2 regions of the Citricoccus sp. NPDC079358 genome follow, and region 2 is predicted to be linked to the other one. Evidence: predicted binding sites of a transcription regulator. Region 2 holds the regulator's gene; the other holds the start of a gene.
What was found. The regulator LexA, encoded in region 2, represses DNA repair genes until DNA is damaged. The targets are predictions, from matches to a motif close to TCGAACANNTGTTCGA.
Positions count from the first base shown of each region.

Region 1: the regulator LexA is predicted to act here: its motif matches at 1,596-1,611, upstream of uvrA (excinuclease ABC subunit UvrA).

Region 1 is NZ_JBFBLI010000002.1:427,238-435,023, forward strand. Features, by position in the region: gene uvrA (excinuclease ABC subunit UvrA) at 1-1,440, opposite strand, end outside; gene AB0333_RS04340 (GntR family transcriptional regulator) at 1,683-2,156, opposite strand; gene AB0333_RS04345 (MBL fold metallo-hydrolase) at 2,340-3,020, shown strand; gene AB0333_RS04350 (hypothetical protein) at 3,115-3,405, shown strand; gene AB0333_RS04355 (hypothetical protein) at 3,619-4,080, shown strand; gene AB0333_RS04360 (methyltransferase domain-containing protein) at 4,454-5,299, opposite strand; gene AB0333_RS04365 (DUF3516 domain-containing protein) at 5,344-7,786, shown strand, end outside.
Region 2 is NZ_JBFBLI010000010.1:41,955-49,740, forward strand. Features, by position in the region: gene hflX (GTPase HflX) at 1-1,360, shown strand, start outside; gene AB0333_RS12580 (ATP-dependent DNA helicase) at 1,357-3,453, shown strand; gene AB0333_RS12585 (hypothetical protein) at 3,450-4,346, opposite strand; gene lexA (transcriptional repressor LexA) at 4,352-5,095, opposite strand; gene AB0333_RS12595 (LysM peptidoglycan-binding domain-containing protein) at 5,307-5,666, shown strand; gene AB0333_RS12600 (Ig-like domain-containing protein) at 5,776-7,786, shown strand, end outside.

The DNA of each region.
Region 1 (7,786 bases), on a different contig from region 2:
GAGGACCTGGTCGGCGATCTGCACGTCCCGTTCGGACAGCTCGAGCTGCTCGAAGAAGTCGATGGCCTCCTGCATCGGCAGGACCGTGGCCTCGGAGATGGACTTCCCGCCGACGGTCACGGACAGCGAGGTCGGGTTCAGGCGGTTGCCGTTGCAGGCCGCGCAGGGGATCTGCCGCATATAGGACTCGTAGCGGTCCCGGGCGTGATCCGACTCGGTCTCCAGGTGCTTGCGGTGGATGTAGTCGATGACCCCCTCGAAACCGGTGGTGTACCGGCGTTCGCGGCCGAAGCGGTTCCGGTAGGACACCTCGACCTTGAAGTCCTTGCCGTGCAGGACAGCCTTGCGGGCGGCTGCGGGCAGGTCCTTCCAGGGCACGTCCATGCCGAAGCCGACCTCGCTGGCCAGGCCGGAGAGCAGCCGCTGCCAGTACTCGGACGTCGACTTGCCGATCGACCAGGGCGCGATGGCCCCCTCCAGGAGGGTCTTGTCCTGGTCCGGGACCACGAGGTCCTCGTCCACCTCGAGCTTGGTGCCGATGCCGGTGCAGACCGTGCACGCGCCGAAAGGGTTGTTGAAGGAGAAGGAGCGGGGCTCGATCTCATCGATGGTGAGCTGGTGGCCGTTGGGGCAGGACAGCTTCTCCGAGAACGAGCGGAACTTGGGGGTCCCCTCGGCATCGAAGGCGTCCCACTCGCCCGCGTTGGCCTTCGCCGGGTCCACGGCGGCGTCCACGTCCACGAAGTCGATGACCACGAGTCCGTCAGCCAGGTTCAGGGCGGTCTCCACCGAGTCGGTGAGCCGCTGGCGGATGCCGTCCTTCATGGCCAGACGGTCCACCACCACGGCGATGGTGTGCTTGACCTGCTTCTTCAGCTTCGGCGGATCGGACAGCTGGATGAGCTCACCGTCCACGATCGCCCGGGAGAAGCCCTGGGTGGCGAGGTCGGTGAAGACGTCCACGAACTCGCCCTTCCGGCCGCGGGCCACGGGGGCGAGCACCTGGAAGCGCGTCTTGGCGGGCAGCTCGCCGAGCTGGTCCACGATCTGCTGTGGCGACTGCCGGCTGGCCGGCTCGCCACACTCGGGGCAGTGCGGGATGCCGATGCGGGCCCACAGCAGACGCATGTAGTCGTAGACCTCGGTGATGGTCCCGACCGTGGAACGCGGGTTGCGGTTCGTGGATTTCTGGTCGATCGAGACGGCCGGGGACAGGCCCTCGATGAAGTCGACGGACGGCTTGTCCACGCGGCCGAGGAACATCCGCGCATAGGAGGACAGCGATTCCACGTAGCGGCGCTGGCCTTCCGCGAAGATCGTGTCAAAGGCGAGGGAGGACTTGCCCGAACCGGACAGCCCGGTGAAGACGACCAGCGCGTCGCGGGGGATGTCCAGGTCCACGTTCTTCAGGTTGTGCTCGCGGGCACCCTTGACCACGATCCGATCTGGATCGTGGCGGTGCGCCCCGCCTGCGGGGCCGGAGGCGAGACCGCGGGAGTGGCGGGACGTGGAGGACGCGGAGGTGGCGGGAACCGTATCGGAGTCGGGATTCGTGAGGGATTTCGGCACGGAATCCACTGTATGGCAGAGAGGCTTCGAACACCTCTTCGAACCGTCGGCCCTGAGCGAATTCCCCACTCACGCCGTATCGCCGGGCCCCTCTCACGCAGAGCCCCTCTCGCTCAGGTGGTGGGAAAGACCGCCTCGAGTTGCCGCGTGGCCTCACGAGGCCCGTACCCGAGGGTGCGGGCCACCTGCGCGTAGGCGGCCGCCGCGGCGGCGAGTTGGGACTCCGCCGAGTCATGGCCCGGCGCCACCACGGTCCCCAGCCGGGGCCTGGCGGTCACGACGGCGGCCTGCTCCAACTCCTTGTACGCGCGGGCCACCGTGTTGGCGGCTACGCCCAGGGCGGACGCCAGTGCACGCACCGTCGGCAGCTTGCTGCCCACCGGAAGCCTCTTGCGGTGGATGAGGTCGAGCAACCCGGTCCGCACCTGCTCATAGGGCGGGACGGTCGAACCGGTGTTGATGGACAGGGCGGCGACCAGCCACGCGGGGACCGGCGTGGCGGGGGACTTCGCCGGGGGCGTGCCCGCCGATGGTTCCTTCGGCTGCGCCGAATCCTTCGGTCGGCCTGATGCGCCCCGAGCCGCCATCTGTTCCCCGCGTTCCTGTCTGGTCCGTGTCTGTGTGTTCTGACACCCTATCGGAGCGCCGAGGGGCGGGGCGGTCCGCGCCGGCCTCCGAGGCCGTCCAGCGGGATGGACCAGCGCAGATCGAGACTTGACCTCCCCGATGGGCTTGCCCCGGTGGCGGTCAACGTCCTTAGACTATGGCTCATGCCTTCATCCACCTCCCCCATCCGGTTGCTGCACGATCTGCCCCGGGTGACGGTCCGCCAGCGGTCGGTCTCCGACATGGCGAACAACGTGTACGTCCTCACCTCGAAGACGTCCGGGACCCAGGTGCTGATCGATGCCGCGGACGACGCCGTCGCCGTCAGTGAGCTGCTGCAGTCGGCGAAGGACGACACCCCCTGCGAACTCAAGCTGGCCGTGATCATCACGACGCACCAGCACTGGGACCATATTCGGGCCCTGGCCGAGGTCGTGGAGGCCACGGGCGTACCGACGGCGGCCGGCGTGGACGATGCCGACGCCATCGAGCGGGAGACCGGAGTGCCCGCGAAGGTGCTGCTGAACCACGGCGACACGGCGACCTTCGACGGGATCTCGCTGGCCGTCGTCGGGCTCCGCGGGCACACCCCGGGCTCCGTGGCGCTGGTCTACGAGCCGGAGGACGGCCCGCCGCTCTGCTTCTCGGGCGACAGCCTGTTCCCGGGGGGCGTGGGCAACACCCAGCAGGACCCGGACCGCTTCGACTCGCTGTTCACGGACGTGGTGGCGCGGCTGTTCGAGCAGTATCCGGACGACATGATCGTCCACCCCGGCCACGGCGATGGGACCACCCTCGGCGCGGAGCGCCCCCACCTCGGCGACTGGCGCGAACGCGGCTGGTGACCGGACCGGCTCCGTTCTTCGCCGGAACGGAGCCCCAGCGATCAGCGCCCGAACCACCCAGCATCTCCCGACCGGATCCCGCGTCCGCGACACCGTGACCGGCAAGACGTACCCCGTCATCGGCACGTGCGGGCCTGCGCAGGGCGACACCGACCAGACCCCCATGACGACGACTACCTGCGCCGTGTCCTTCGAGGTTGGCCTGTCCACCACTGGCGAGGAAACCACCGTGACCGTATCGGCCGACCTGTTGGAGCTTGACGAAGCCGAAGCCCTGATTGGTGCCCTCCGTGCCGCCGTGATCACTGCCCGGGCCAGTGAATGGCCCTGCCCGGCTGATAGCCTGCCGGAGACCGGCACCACGGGAGAGAGCACCACCGCATGAACCGCCGCACCACCGCCACGCTCACCGCCGCCGCGCTCCTGACCGGCACCGCCGCCGCGGCCCTCGCCATCCCCCTCCTCACCGCCGAGCCCGGCCCCGGCCCCGGCGATCACCGCCATCGCAGATGCAGCGACCACCGCCACCGCCGACGCGGCCCAGGCAACTCGGGACACCATCGACGCCACCACCGCCGCCCTCGACGACCCCGCAGCGGTGAAGGCCGCCGCGCTCGCCGCAGGCCGGCCCGAACCGGCCTGGGACGAAAACTGCGTGGCGTGGGAGCTGCCTGACGCAGAAACCGACGCCCAGCAGTTCGCCAGTACCGTAGCCCGGACATGGCTGGATGCCCATGGGGCCGACTGCCCGGACGCTCTCGTGTGGCCCCACTACTACGCCGAAACTTTCAGCGCCGGCGGACCCGGTGAAGTCGTCGTCGTCCTTGAAGACGAGGCTCTAGCGGACTACTACGTGGACCCGTACACCGACCGAAACCTCCAACTGTTCGGCTTTTCCGTCTTTGACGCCACCCGGGCCGAGAACCCCGACTTGGAAGCCGTCACGGTGACTGTGGAAGGCACCGACCGAACGTGGACCGCCACCACCGCCCAGCACGACACCGGCGACACAACTGCTCCTCCGCCGCCGCACATGCGCAGCCACATGCCCGAACGCTGACCCGGAGTACGACGAAGGAGCCCCGGCCGCGATTCCAACCGAGCCTTACTGACATTCCAAGTCGGCGTAAACCTCTATGATGCGGGTCGGTGCAACGGGATAGCCTGCGCGGTGCAACTCAGAGCGCACATGAACTCGGACCACCTCGATGTCTGCGTGCCCCTCAAGCTCGCTTTGAGAGAGTTGCTTCTCGCCGGACTGGGAATCCAGGATCGCCTGCTTCCATGCTCCCAACTCGGAAGTTGAGACATTCGCCTCCGCCAGCGCTCGATCTGCTACGTCTGTTGCTTCGCTCGGCACCTCGTCAACCAACGGCTCAAGCCGCCATTCGCCAGTGCACGCTCCGTGACCCGGCCGCCGCCCGGAGCTCGGCTCAGATGCTGGGTGAGAGGTCGTTCTTCACACCCACGATGAAGACGCGGCGGAACGGGTAGTCCGTCAGCCGCACCCCCTCGGGCGTCGTGTAGGTCGGGTAGGACTCGCGCATGATGCGCCGGTACTCCTCGATGTACCGCTCCTGGAGGTTGGTGCCATCACGCCGGTCGGCGGCCTCCAGCCGCTGCAGCGACGGACGCAGGGCCGCGCCGCTGACCCAGTCGTACACCGGATCCGGTCCGCTGAGGGGCTGACTGTAGGTGGTCTCCCAGATGTCCGCCTCGAAGCCCGCTGCAATCAGGGTCTCCAGGTACTCATCCGTGGTGTAGACCGACTCCCGTTCCACCACGCCCTCCAGGGCGTCCTCATACTCGGGGCGGCGGGACATCTCCGCGATGGTCGCATGCGAGGGGGCGGCGAAATTGCCGGGGACCTGCACCGCGAACCATGCTCCGGGCTTGAGTGCCTCGAGCCACCCGCGCACCAGCTGCCGATGGTCCGGGGTCCACTGCAGCATGGCATTGGACACGATCACGTCCACATCGGCGTCCGGCGCCCAGCGCTCGGCATCCACCTGGTCGAACTCCAGGTTGCCGGGCGCTCCGGACTCCGCGGCCATCTGCTGGGCCGAGGCCACCATGTCCGCTGAGGAGTCCAGGCCGATCACGCGGGCGCCGGGCCAGCGCTCGGCCAGGGTCCGCGTCATATTGCCGGGGCCACAGCCCAGGTCCACCACGACCTTCGGATCCGTGGCCCGGACCCGCGCCGTCAGGTCGCGGAACGGTCGGGCCCGGCGGTCGGCGAAGACGGTGTACTGCTGGGGATCCCAGGTGAAGTCCTGCATGCCCCCACGCTAGCGCGTCCCCGGCGCGACGTAAGCTGGACGTAATGTTGCTCTCCGACTTGATTCCCTCCCCCTCCGACGGCCCTGCGACCGTACCGGAACGCCTCTCCCCCGATGCCGTGTATGAGGGCTTCCTCGAGTGGACCCGGTCCCAGGACATCGCCCTGTATCCCGCGCAGGACGAGGCCGTCATGGAACTCGTGCAGGGCAACAACGTCATCCTCGCCACCCCCACCGGTTCCGGTAAGTCCTTGGTGGCCATCGCCGCCCACTTCCAGGCCCTCGCCACCGGCCAGCGGACCTACTACACGGCACCGATCAAGGCCCTGGTCTCGGAGAAATTCTTCGCCCTGGTGGAGATCTTCGGCGCCGACCACGTCGGTATGGTGACCGGTGATTCCTCCGTCAACGGAGACGCCCCCATCATCTGTTGCACGGCCGAGATCCTCGCCAACCAGGCCCTGCGGGAGGGATCCGGTCTGGACGTGGGACCGGTGGTCATGGACGAGTTCCATTTCTACGCGGATCCCCAGCGCGGCTGGGCGTGGCAGGTGCCCCTGCTGGAGCTGCCGCAGGCGCAGTTCCTGCTGATGAGCGCCACCCTCGGGGACACCGCCCGGTTCGAAGAGGACCTCACCGCACGGACGGGCCGGACCACCACCACCGTCGCGCATGCGGAGCGGCCCATCCCCCTGTCCTATGAGTGGTCAGAGGAGCAGGTGCAGGACAAGGTTGCCGAGCTGGTCCAGACGCGTCAGGCTCCCGTCTACGTGGTCCACTTCTCCCAGCTGGACGCCGTTGAACGGGCCCAGTCCCTGTCCTCCGTGTCCGTGGCGACCCGAGAGGAGAAGGACGCCATCGCGGAGCGGATCGCCGGCTTCAAGTTCTCCTCGGGCTTCGGCAAGACCCTGAACCGGCTGGTCCGGGCCGGCATCGGCGTCCACCATGCCGGGATGCTGCCCAAGTACCGCCGGCTTGTGGAACGACTGGCCCAGGAGGGGCTGCTGAAGGTCATCTGCGGCACGGACACCCTCGGCGTGGGCATCAACGTTCCCATCCGCACGGTGCTCATCACGGCCCTGAGCAAGTACGACGGCCAGCGCACCCGCATCCTGCACGCCCGCGAGTTCCACCAGATCGCCGGACGCGCCGGCCGCGCCGGCTATGACACCTCGGGGCTCGTGGTGGTCCAGGCCCCCGAGCACGTGATCGAGAACGCGAAGGCCCAGCAGAAGGCGGCCGCCAAGTTCGCGAATATCAAGGACGAGGCCGAGCGCAGCAAGCGCATGAAGCAGTCCACGAAGTCGTCTCCGAAGAAGACACCGCCGAAGGGCTTCGTCTCTTGGGGCAAGGCCACCTTCGAGAAACTCATCACGGCCGAGCCCGAGGCCATGACCAGCCAGATGCGCATCAGTCACTCGATGCTGCTGAACATCCTCGATCGCCCGGGCGATCCGGTCATCGCGGTCCGCCGGATGATGCGCAACAGCCACGAGACCCCGGCCAAGCAGGCCGCCCACCTGCGCCGCTCCCTCGGCATCTTCCGCGAGCTGTTGGCCACCGGAGTGGTGGAGAAGCTGCCCGAGCCGGACGCCGAGGGCCGCACCGTGGACCTCACGGTCGAGCTGCAGCCGAATTTCGCCCTCAACCAGCCCCTCTCGCCCTTCGCCCTGGCGGCCTTCGACCTGCTCGACCCGGCCGACCCCGGCTACTCCCTGGACATGGTCTCCATCGTGGAGGCGACCCTTGAGCCGCCCCGGCAGGTGCTCTCCGCCCAGGTCAAGAAGGCCCGCGGTGAAGCTGTGGCCGCCATGAAGGCCGAGGGCATGGACTACACGGACCGCATGAACGCCCTCGATGAGGTCACCTACCCGATGCCGCTGGCCGAACTGCTCGAGCAGCAATTCGAGCTGTACAGCGCCACCGCGCCCTGGCTCCATGACTTCGAGCTGACTCCGAAGTCCGTGGTCCGGGACATGTACGAACGTGCCATGGGCTTCGGTGACTACGTGAACTTCTACGGGCTGTCCCGCTCCGAGGGGGTGCTGCTGCGCTACCTGACCGATGCCGTCAAGGCCCTCAAGCAGACGATCCCGCAGGACGACCGGGACGAGGAACTCGACATCCTGGTGGCCTGGCTGGATGAGATCGTCAAGCAGACCGATTCCTCGCTCATCGAGGAGTGGGAGGACCTGCTCGCCGGGGACATCGAGGAACTGAAGAAGGACCACGAGCAATTGGCCCCGCCGGAGCCCCCACGGCTCACCGCCAACACGCCGGTCTTCACCGTGATGGTCCGCAATGCCCTGTTCCGCCGGGTGCGGCTGTTCGGCGATGAGCAGGACCGTGCTCTGGCCGAGCTCGGCAAGGACGCCGGTGATGCGTTCTCCGCCGACGACTGGGCGGACGCACTCGACGGCTACTTCGGGGACTACGAGGACATCGACGACGGCCCCACCGCCCGCGGCCCCCAGTACTTCCGCGTGG
Region 2 (7,786 bases):
GCGAGTCAGCGGACTGTCCACCGAGCTCGAGGACATGAGTGAGGTCGAGTACCGCCAACTGCGCCTGGAGCGGGTCGTTCTCGCCGGCCTCTGGTCCGAGGGGACCGCGGAGGACGCCGAGAACTCCCTGCGCGAGCTTGCGGCCCTGGCCGAGACCGCGGGGTCCGAGGTCCTGGACGGTCTGATCCAGCGCCGGCACCTGCCGGATCCGGCCACCTTCCTGGGCAAGGGCAAGGCCGAGGAGCTGCGCGGCATCGTGGCGATGACCGGTGCGGACACCGTCGTCGTGGACTCGGAGCTGGCTCCCTCCCAGCGTCGTGCCCTGGAGGACATCGTCCGCGTCAAGGTCATCGACCGTACGGCGCTGATCCTGGACATCTTCGCTCAGCACGCCCAGTCCCGTGAGGGCCGCGCCCAAGTGGAACTGGCGCAGCTCGAGTACCTGTTGCCGCGCCTGCGCGGTTGGGGCGAGTCCATGTCCCGCCAGGCCGGTGGCCGTGCCGCCGGCGGTGAGGGCATCGGCTCCCGTGGCCCCGGTGAGACCAAGATCGAGCTGGATCGCCGCCGTATCCGCACCCGCATGGCCAAGCTGCGCCGGGAGATCACTGCGATGAAACCGGCGCGCGAGACCAAGCGGGCCAACCGGCGTCGCAACCGGGTGCCGTCCGTGGCGATCGCCGGGTATACGAATGCCGGCAAGTCCTCCCTACTCAACCGCCTCACGCATGCCGGCGTCCTCGTAGAGAACGCCCTGTTCGCCACCCTGGATCCGACGGTGCGCAAGTCCGTCACACCGGACGGCATCGGCTACACGCTCTCGGACACGGTCGGCTTCGTCCGCTCGTTGCCGACACAGCTGGTCGAGGCTTTCCGCTCCACCCTGGAGGAGGTGGCCGACGCGGACGTGATCCTGCACGTCGTCGACGCCTCGCACCCGGACCCCGAGGGGCAGATCGCCGCCGTGCGAGCCGTGCTGGCCGAGGTGGACGCCCGGCAGATCCCGGAGATCATCGTGCTGAACAAGGCCGATGCCGCCGACCCGGTGGTGGTGGCCCGGCTGCGTCAGAAGGAACTGCGGTCGGTGGTCGTCTCCGCCAGGACCGGGGAGGGGATCGAGGAACTTGAGCGCGCCGTCTCGGACGCGATCCCGCGCCCGAATGTGGCCCTGGACCTGTTGATCCCGTTCACCGACGGGGACGTGGTCTCGCGCCTGCACTCGCCGGACGCGGACATCATCTCGGAGACCTACGAGGCCGAGGGCACGCGGCTCCGGGTGCTGGTCCGCGAGGACATTGCCGAGGACCTGCGCTGTTATGCCGCCGAGAGGTCCGCGGACGGTCAGGAGCGCGCCGGAGCATGACAGAGACGGTCGAGGAGGCTGCGCCGGCTGCTGTAGCGGAGCCCGCCGCCGAGCCCCGTACTGACGCCGAGCGTGAGGCCCTGCGGTTGCTGGACGCCGCCGTCACAGCCACCGGGGGACAGCGCCGCGAAGGGCAGCGGCGCATGGTCGTGGAGGTGGCCCGGTCCCTGGAGACTGGGCAGCACCTGCTGGTGCAGGCGGGCACCGGCACCGGGAAGTCGTTGGCGTACCTGGTGCCGGCGCTCCAGCACGCCCTGGAGGCCGAGAACCCGGTGGTGGTGGCCACCGCCACCCTGGCTTTGCAGTCCCAGATCATGCGGCGGGATGCGCCCAAGCTGCTGGAAGCCCTGCGGGACGAGCTTCCCCGTCCCATGAACATCGCCCTGGTCAAAGGCCGGTCCAACTACCTGTGCAGGCACAAGCTGGAGGGCGGCTTTCCGGAGGAGGACGGCCAGGCACTGTTCGGCATGGCCGACGACGGCGAGTTGCTGTCCGGATCTGACGGCGGCCCGACCAGCCCCCTGGGCCGCGAGGTCCTGCGCCTGCGGGAATGGTCCGAGGAGACGGACACGGGGGACCGGGATGACCTCGATCCGGGTGTCACCGATCGCGCGTGGCGCCAGGTCTCGGTGTCCGCGGTGGACTGCCTGGGCGCCCAGAAGTGCCCGATGGCGGCCGAGTGCTTCTCGGAGCGGGCGCGCGCGGACGCCGGAGAGGCGGACGTGGTGGTCACCAATCACGCCATGCTCGCGATCGCCGCCTTCGAGGGACTCGCGGTGCTGCCCGAGTTCGAGGCGGTGGTGGTGGACGAGGCCCACGAACTCCAGGACCGGGTGACCGGGGCGGTGACCGGACAGCTCTCCGGCGCCATCGTGCAGGCCGCGGCCTCCTCGGCCCGCAAGCATACGGCCATCGCCGTGGAGGACTTGGTGCAGGCTGGCGCCGGCCTCGACGCTGCCTTCACAGCGACCCCAACGGGTCTGATATCGCGTGGGCCGGACGAGGTCCAGCAAAATGCCCTGAGGGCCGTCCGCGATGCGGCCCGCCAGGGCCTGAGTGATTCCAAGCCGAGCGGGGGAGGTGCCGACTCCTCGGCCGACGGCGGGCGTCAGATGGCTCGGTCCCGGATGCAGGATGTCCTGGACGTGGCCGAGAGGATGCTGGAGACCACCCCGGAGACCAGTCATCCCGAGGTGCTCTGGGCCTCCCGTCCGGGCCACTTCGAGCCCGGCACCGGGTGGATCCCCGGGGACGAGTCCGCGGCACCGATGCTCTACGTGGCCCCGCTGTCCGTAGCCGGCAAACTCCGCGAAGGTCTCTTCGGTCAGGCCACGGCCGTGTTGACCTCGGCCACGTTGGCCATCGGGGAATCGTTCAACCCGGTGGCTGGCTCTCTCGGCCTGATGGGCGAGGGGGCGCCGGTCTGGACCGGTCTGGACGTGGGAAGTCCCTTTGACTATCCGAGGCAGGGTGTGCTCTACGTGGCGCGGCACCTGCCGAAGCCGGGCCGGTTCGCCGCCCCCGAGAGCTATGACGAATTGGAGGCACTGCTCCGGGCGTCCGGCGGCGGTGCCCTGTGCCTGTTCTCCTCCAAGCGGGCCGCCGAGGACGCCGCCACCGAGATGCGCACCCGGCTCGGGCCGAAGCCCACGATCCTGTGCCAGGGCGACACCACGCTGACCGCCTTGGTGCGGCAGTTCGCCACGGAGGAGGACACGTGCCTGTTCGGGACCATGAGCCTGTGGCAGGGCGTGGACGTGCCCGGCGAGTCCTGTCGGCTGGTGGTCATCGACCGAATCCCGTTCCCGCGACCGGACGATCCTCTCTCCACGGCGCGGTCCAGGGACATCAGCCGCCATGGCGGCAACGGTTTCATGGCGGTCTCCGCCTCCCACGCGGCGGTCCGCCTGGCGCAGGGTGCCGGCCGACTCATCAGAACCGCGACGGACCGCGGTGTCGTGGCTGTCCTCGACTCGAGGCTGGCGACGGAACGGTATGGGTCGTTCCTGCGCTCGACCCTGCCGGACTTCTGGCCCACGGCCGATCCCTCGGTGGTGCGGGGCGTCCTGGAACGGCTCCGTCCCGGTGACTAGCGGATCAGCATCTCCAGGGCGCCGACCGTGCGAATAGCCCGCCATTCGAGGCCGGGGGCCGGGCTCCAGGCGGGCCAATCCACCGACCATCCGCCGTCGGGGTCCTGGGCGGAAGCCAGCCACCGCCGGTCCCGTGACAGCACGGCCGCCGGGACCAGCCCGCCGAGAAGATCGGACGGGAAGGGAACGGTCCACGGATCATGGACCAGGTCGACCGCGTGGAGGCTCTCGTCCTCGGCGCCGCCCTCCACGGGAAGGGAGCCGTCGGCCGAGAGCCGCTCACGGAGCACCGTCAGGACCGGGCTGTCCGCCGAGCCCGCGGGGAGGCCGTCCGCGGCAAGGAACCTCAGTGCGTACTTGGTCTCGTAGGCGGCCAGTCCGCCGTCCGTCGACCCCTGGGACAATCGCAGGCGGCACCAATCGGAAGCGGCCTCGGCCCACCCGCCCGAGAACCCGGTCAGCAGTGCCGCGGCGGCGAAGCCGAAGGTCAGATGCGAACCGCCCGGAACCGGCTGGACCCACGGTGCATGGGGCCACTCGAGAGAGGCCTCGGTGACGAACGGCACGGAACCATCCACCCCGGAGGTCGAGGCCACGTATTCCAGTCCAGAGCGCACCCAGGGGTGCTCGGCCAGATCCCAGCCGGCCAGGAGATCCAGGGCCGTCAGGGTGGAGAGCGCCTCACTCCTCGGTGATCGCACATCGGGTTCGAGGCCGTGGCCGAAACCACCGTCCGGATTGCGGTATGCCCCCAGGGCGGCCAGGACGCCCTCGGGTCCGCCCCCATGGAGCAGCAGGTCCACCCGACGGCGTTCGAGCAGCCGCCCGTGTGTATAAACGAACTCCTCGGCATCCGCCACGCGGACGCCGGGCGGCAGGGGCCGATGGTTCATGGGGCTCAGAGCGCCCGGAGTACCGTGACGACCTTGCCCATGACCGTCGCCTCGTCGCCGAGGATGGGCTCATACGCAGAGTTCTGTGGCAGCAGCCAGGTGTGGCCGTCTCGCTGCCGGAAGGTCTTCACCGTGGCCTCGTCGTCGAGCAGGGCGGCGACGATGTCCCCGTTCAGTGCGTTGTTCTGCTGGCGCACGACCACCCAGTCGCCGTCGCAGATGGCGGCATCGACCATGGAATCCCCGGAGACCTTCAGCATGAACAGCTCGCCTTCGCCAGTCAGCTGGCGCGGCAGGGTCATGACGTCCTCGACCTGCTGATCGGCGAGGATCGGCCCACCGGCGGCAATCCTGCCCACCAGCGGAACCGGTACGGCATCACCCTCGGCGGCCCCGGTGTGCAGGGTCCTCACCGTCCCCACCGGCGTGGCGGTCGAATCGGGGGCCGCGGCAGCCGACTCCGTCGAAAGAGCTCGGCCGTTCTCGTCCAGCAGGACCTCCATGGCACGCGGGCGGCCCGGATCCTTGCGGAGGTAGCCCAGTTTCTCGAGTTGACCCAGCTGATGGGTGACCGAGGAGAGGGATGCCAGGCCGGCGGCATCCCCGATCTCCCGCATGGACGGCGGGTAGCCGTGCGCGGCAATAGCCGAACGGATGGATCCGAGGATGATCCGCTGACGATCGGTGAGGGGCCGGACGCTGGGAACGCGGTGCGGGTCCGGGGCGGGAGTGGAAATCCGGGGGGCCATTCGACCATCCGTTCTTATCGTGTCCGTCGGTCTTGGTGAGGTGTCTCGTGCTGGGTCGCTGGCTTTGACGATACCGGAGTCACAGCCTCGATTCAAAGATATGTTCGAAGTTTTCTTGGCATGTTTCGAACAGGCGTGCTAGACATGACGTCGAAGCAGTCGAACACACGTTCTAGACGGCCCGGGGATCCGGGAGGAGAGGCAGAAGAGCATGAGCACTGCAGCATCGGTCCAGACCCGCACGACCGGCTCCGCCGGATTCCACCTGAACCGCCGTGGTCGTTTCCTCTTCGTGGGGTTCCCCGTCATCCTCCTGTCAGTCCTGGCCGCCGCGGCCGCTGTCTTCTTCGGCGCCCACGGGGTGGCCCCGGCGTCCGCGTCGGCCGACGAGTCGGCGGCAGCCGTGGAGACCCTCACGGTGAACTACGGCGACACCCTGTGGGCCATCGCCGGGCGCACCGCCCCGGAATCGCCCCGTCATGAAGCCATCCTGCGCATCGGCGAACTGAATGACCTCGACGGTGGTGAGCTACAGCCCGGCCAGGTGTTGTTCGTGCCCGCCGGGGCCTGAGCCCCGGCTGGACCTGGCTGCGGCGCCGAGGATTCGATACCCTCCGACCGGCCGGTAGGATGGCCTCGGTCCGTGGTGGGGCGGATCCATTGCTGATGACGGGGCACGCATGGGGAACAAGCGCAAGCAGATGAAGTCTGTGGCGACCCCGGTGGCCTTTTCCGCCATCGGTGCGCTGGTGGCCACCGGCGCCTTGCTCTATCCCGGCTTCGACACCGCTGACCTCGAACTGCATGATGCAGGCATCTGGGTCACCCACAACAGCGGGGGATACGTCGGCCACCTGAACCACGAGTCCGCCATCCTGGACGGTGGTTTCCGGCCCCCGATGGAGGGCGTCGAGCTCCATCAGGAGGATGTCACCGCCCTCATGCTGGATCCGGCATCCGGTGCCCTGACGTCCATTGACACGACTGCGATGGCCGCCGGTGATCAGGTCATGCTGCCGGCCACCCAGGACTTCGCGCTCGGGGCGGGCATCATCTCCGCCAGCAACCCCGCGGAAGGGGCCGTATACGCCGGGACGGTGGACCCGACGCCCCAGATCTCCGGGGACGAGCCACTCTACGAGGCTGAGGGGACCGTGACGTCGACGACGACGGTGGGCGGTGAGGTGTTCGTGGCCGACCTCGGTCAGGCCACCGTGATCCGCTTCGGGCGTGAGGATGAGTCGTCCGGGGCCCTGGTGGAGACCGGCCGGGACCGCGTCGACGGCCTGTCCGGCATGCAGGAACCGCAGTTGGTGGCCGTGGGTGACGTTCCCGTGGTGGTGGATTCCTCCTCCGGCACCCTGTCCTGGCCCGGTCACGTCGTGGAGGATGAGCGACTGGTGGGTGCGGTGCCGCAGCCGTCCGGTCCAGAGGCAGACCAACTGGCCTTGTCCACGGAGCGGGAACTGCTCACCGTGGGACTGTCCAGCGGTGAGATCCGGTCCCTGAGCATCGTCCCGCCCACGGACCCCTCCGCCGGATCGACCACGGCCGCCGGTGCCGCGGGCAGTGTGGCGGCGACGGCGCCCGTCCGGGTCGCCGGGTGCCTGCATGCCGCCTCGGCCGTCACCGGACACTACCTGCAGGACTGTGAGGGTGAAGAGCAGGATCAGGTGGTGCCCGTCCCGGACCTGCAGGCCGGCGCGGAGCTGGTCTTCCGGGTGAACCGTGATGCCGTCGTCCTCAATGACACGACGTCCGGGACCAACTGGATGGTCCTGGATCAGATGAAGGTCGTCGCCAATTGGGACGACCTCGAGCCGCCCCAGGGTGAGGGCGAGGAGACGGAAGAGGAATCCGACGAGGTCACCCAGGAGACCGCCCTGCCGGAACGGCAGGAGGAGAACAGGCCGCCGGTGGCAGAGGATGACAGTTTCGGCGTGCGTGCCGGGCGCACCACATCGTTGCCCGTCCTGTTCAATGACTCCGATCCCGATGGTGACGTCCTGACGGCCTCCCTCGAGGGCGATCAGCCTCCGGTGGGGACGGTGCAGGAGATCATCGACGGTATCGGCATGCAGATCGTCGTCCCCGAATCCGCGAGCGGCCGGGCCGAGGTGACCTATGTGGCCGATGACGGGCGTGGCGGCACGGACACGGCACAGGTGTCCCTGCGGGTGGTGCCGGACAGTGAGAACCGGGGGCCCACGCAGGAACGCAAGGCGGTGCTGCGCGTGCCAGCTGGGGAATCGGTGACGAGCCAGGTCCTGACCGACTGGATCGACCCGGACGGCGACGACCTCCAGCTCGTGGGCGCCCTCGCCGAGGAGCCGGATACCGTCCGGACCCGTCCGGACGGCCAGCTCACGTTCCAGGACAACACCGGCGAGGCCGGACGCCGTGACCTCCAGGTCTCCGTGTCCGATGGGCGCGAGACCTCCACGGGCACCGTGCAGATCGAGGTCCTCGAACGCGGTTCGATCCATCCGCCGATCACCCAGGCCGACCACGTCACCGTCCAGGCGGGTCAGGAGATCACGTTCTACCCGCTCGAGAACGACACCGACCCCCTCGGGGGCCCACTGCGCCTCGCCCACGTGGCTGCTACCGAGAATGCGGAGATCTGCTACTCGGCTGCGGGAGGTTCGGTGCAGTGGTCCTCGGAGGTCGCTGACACCTACTACGTCGAGT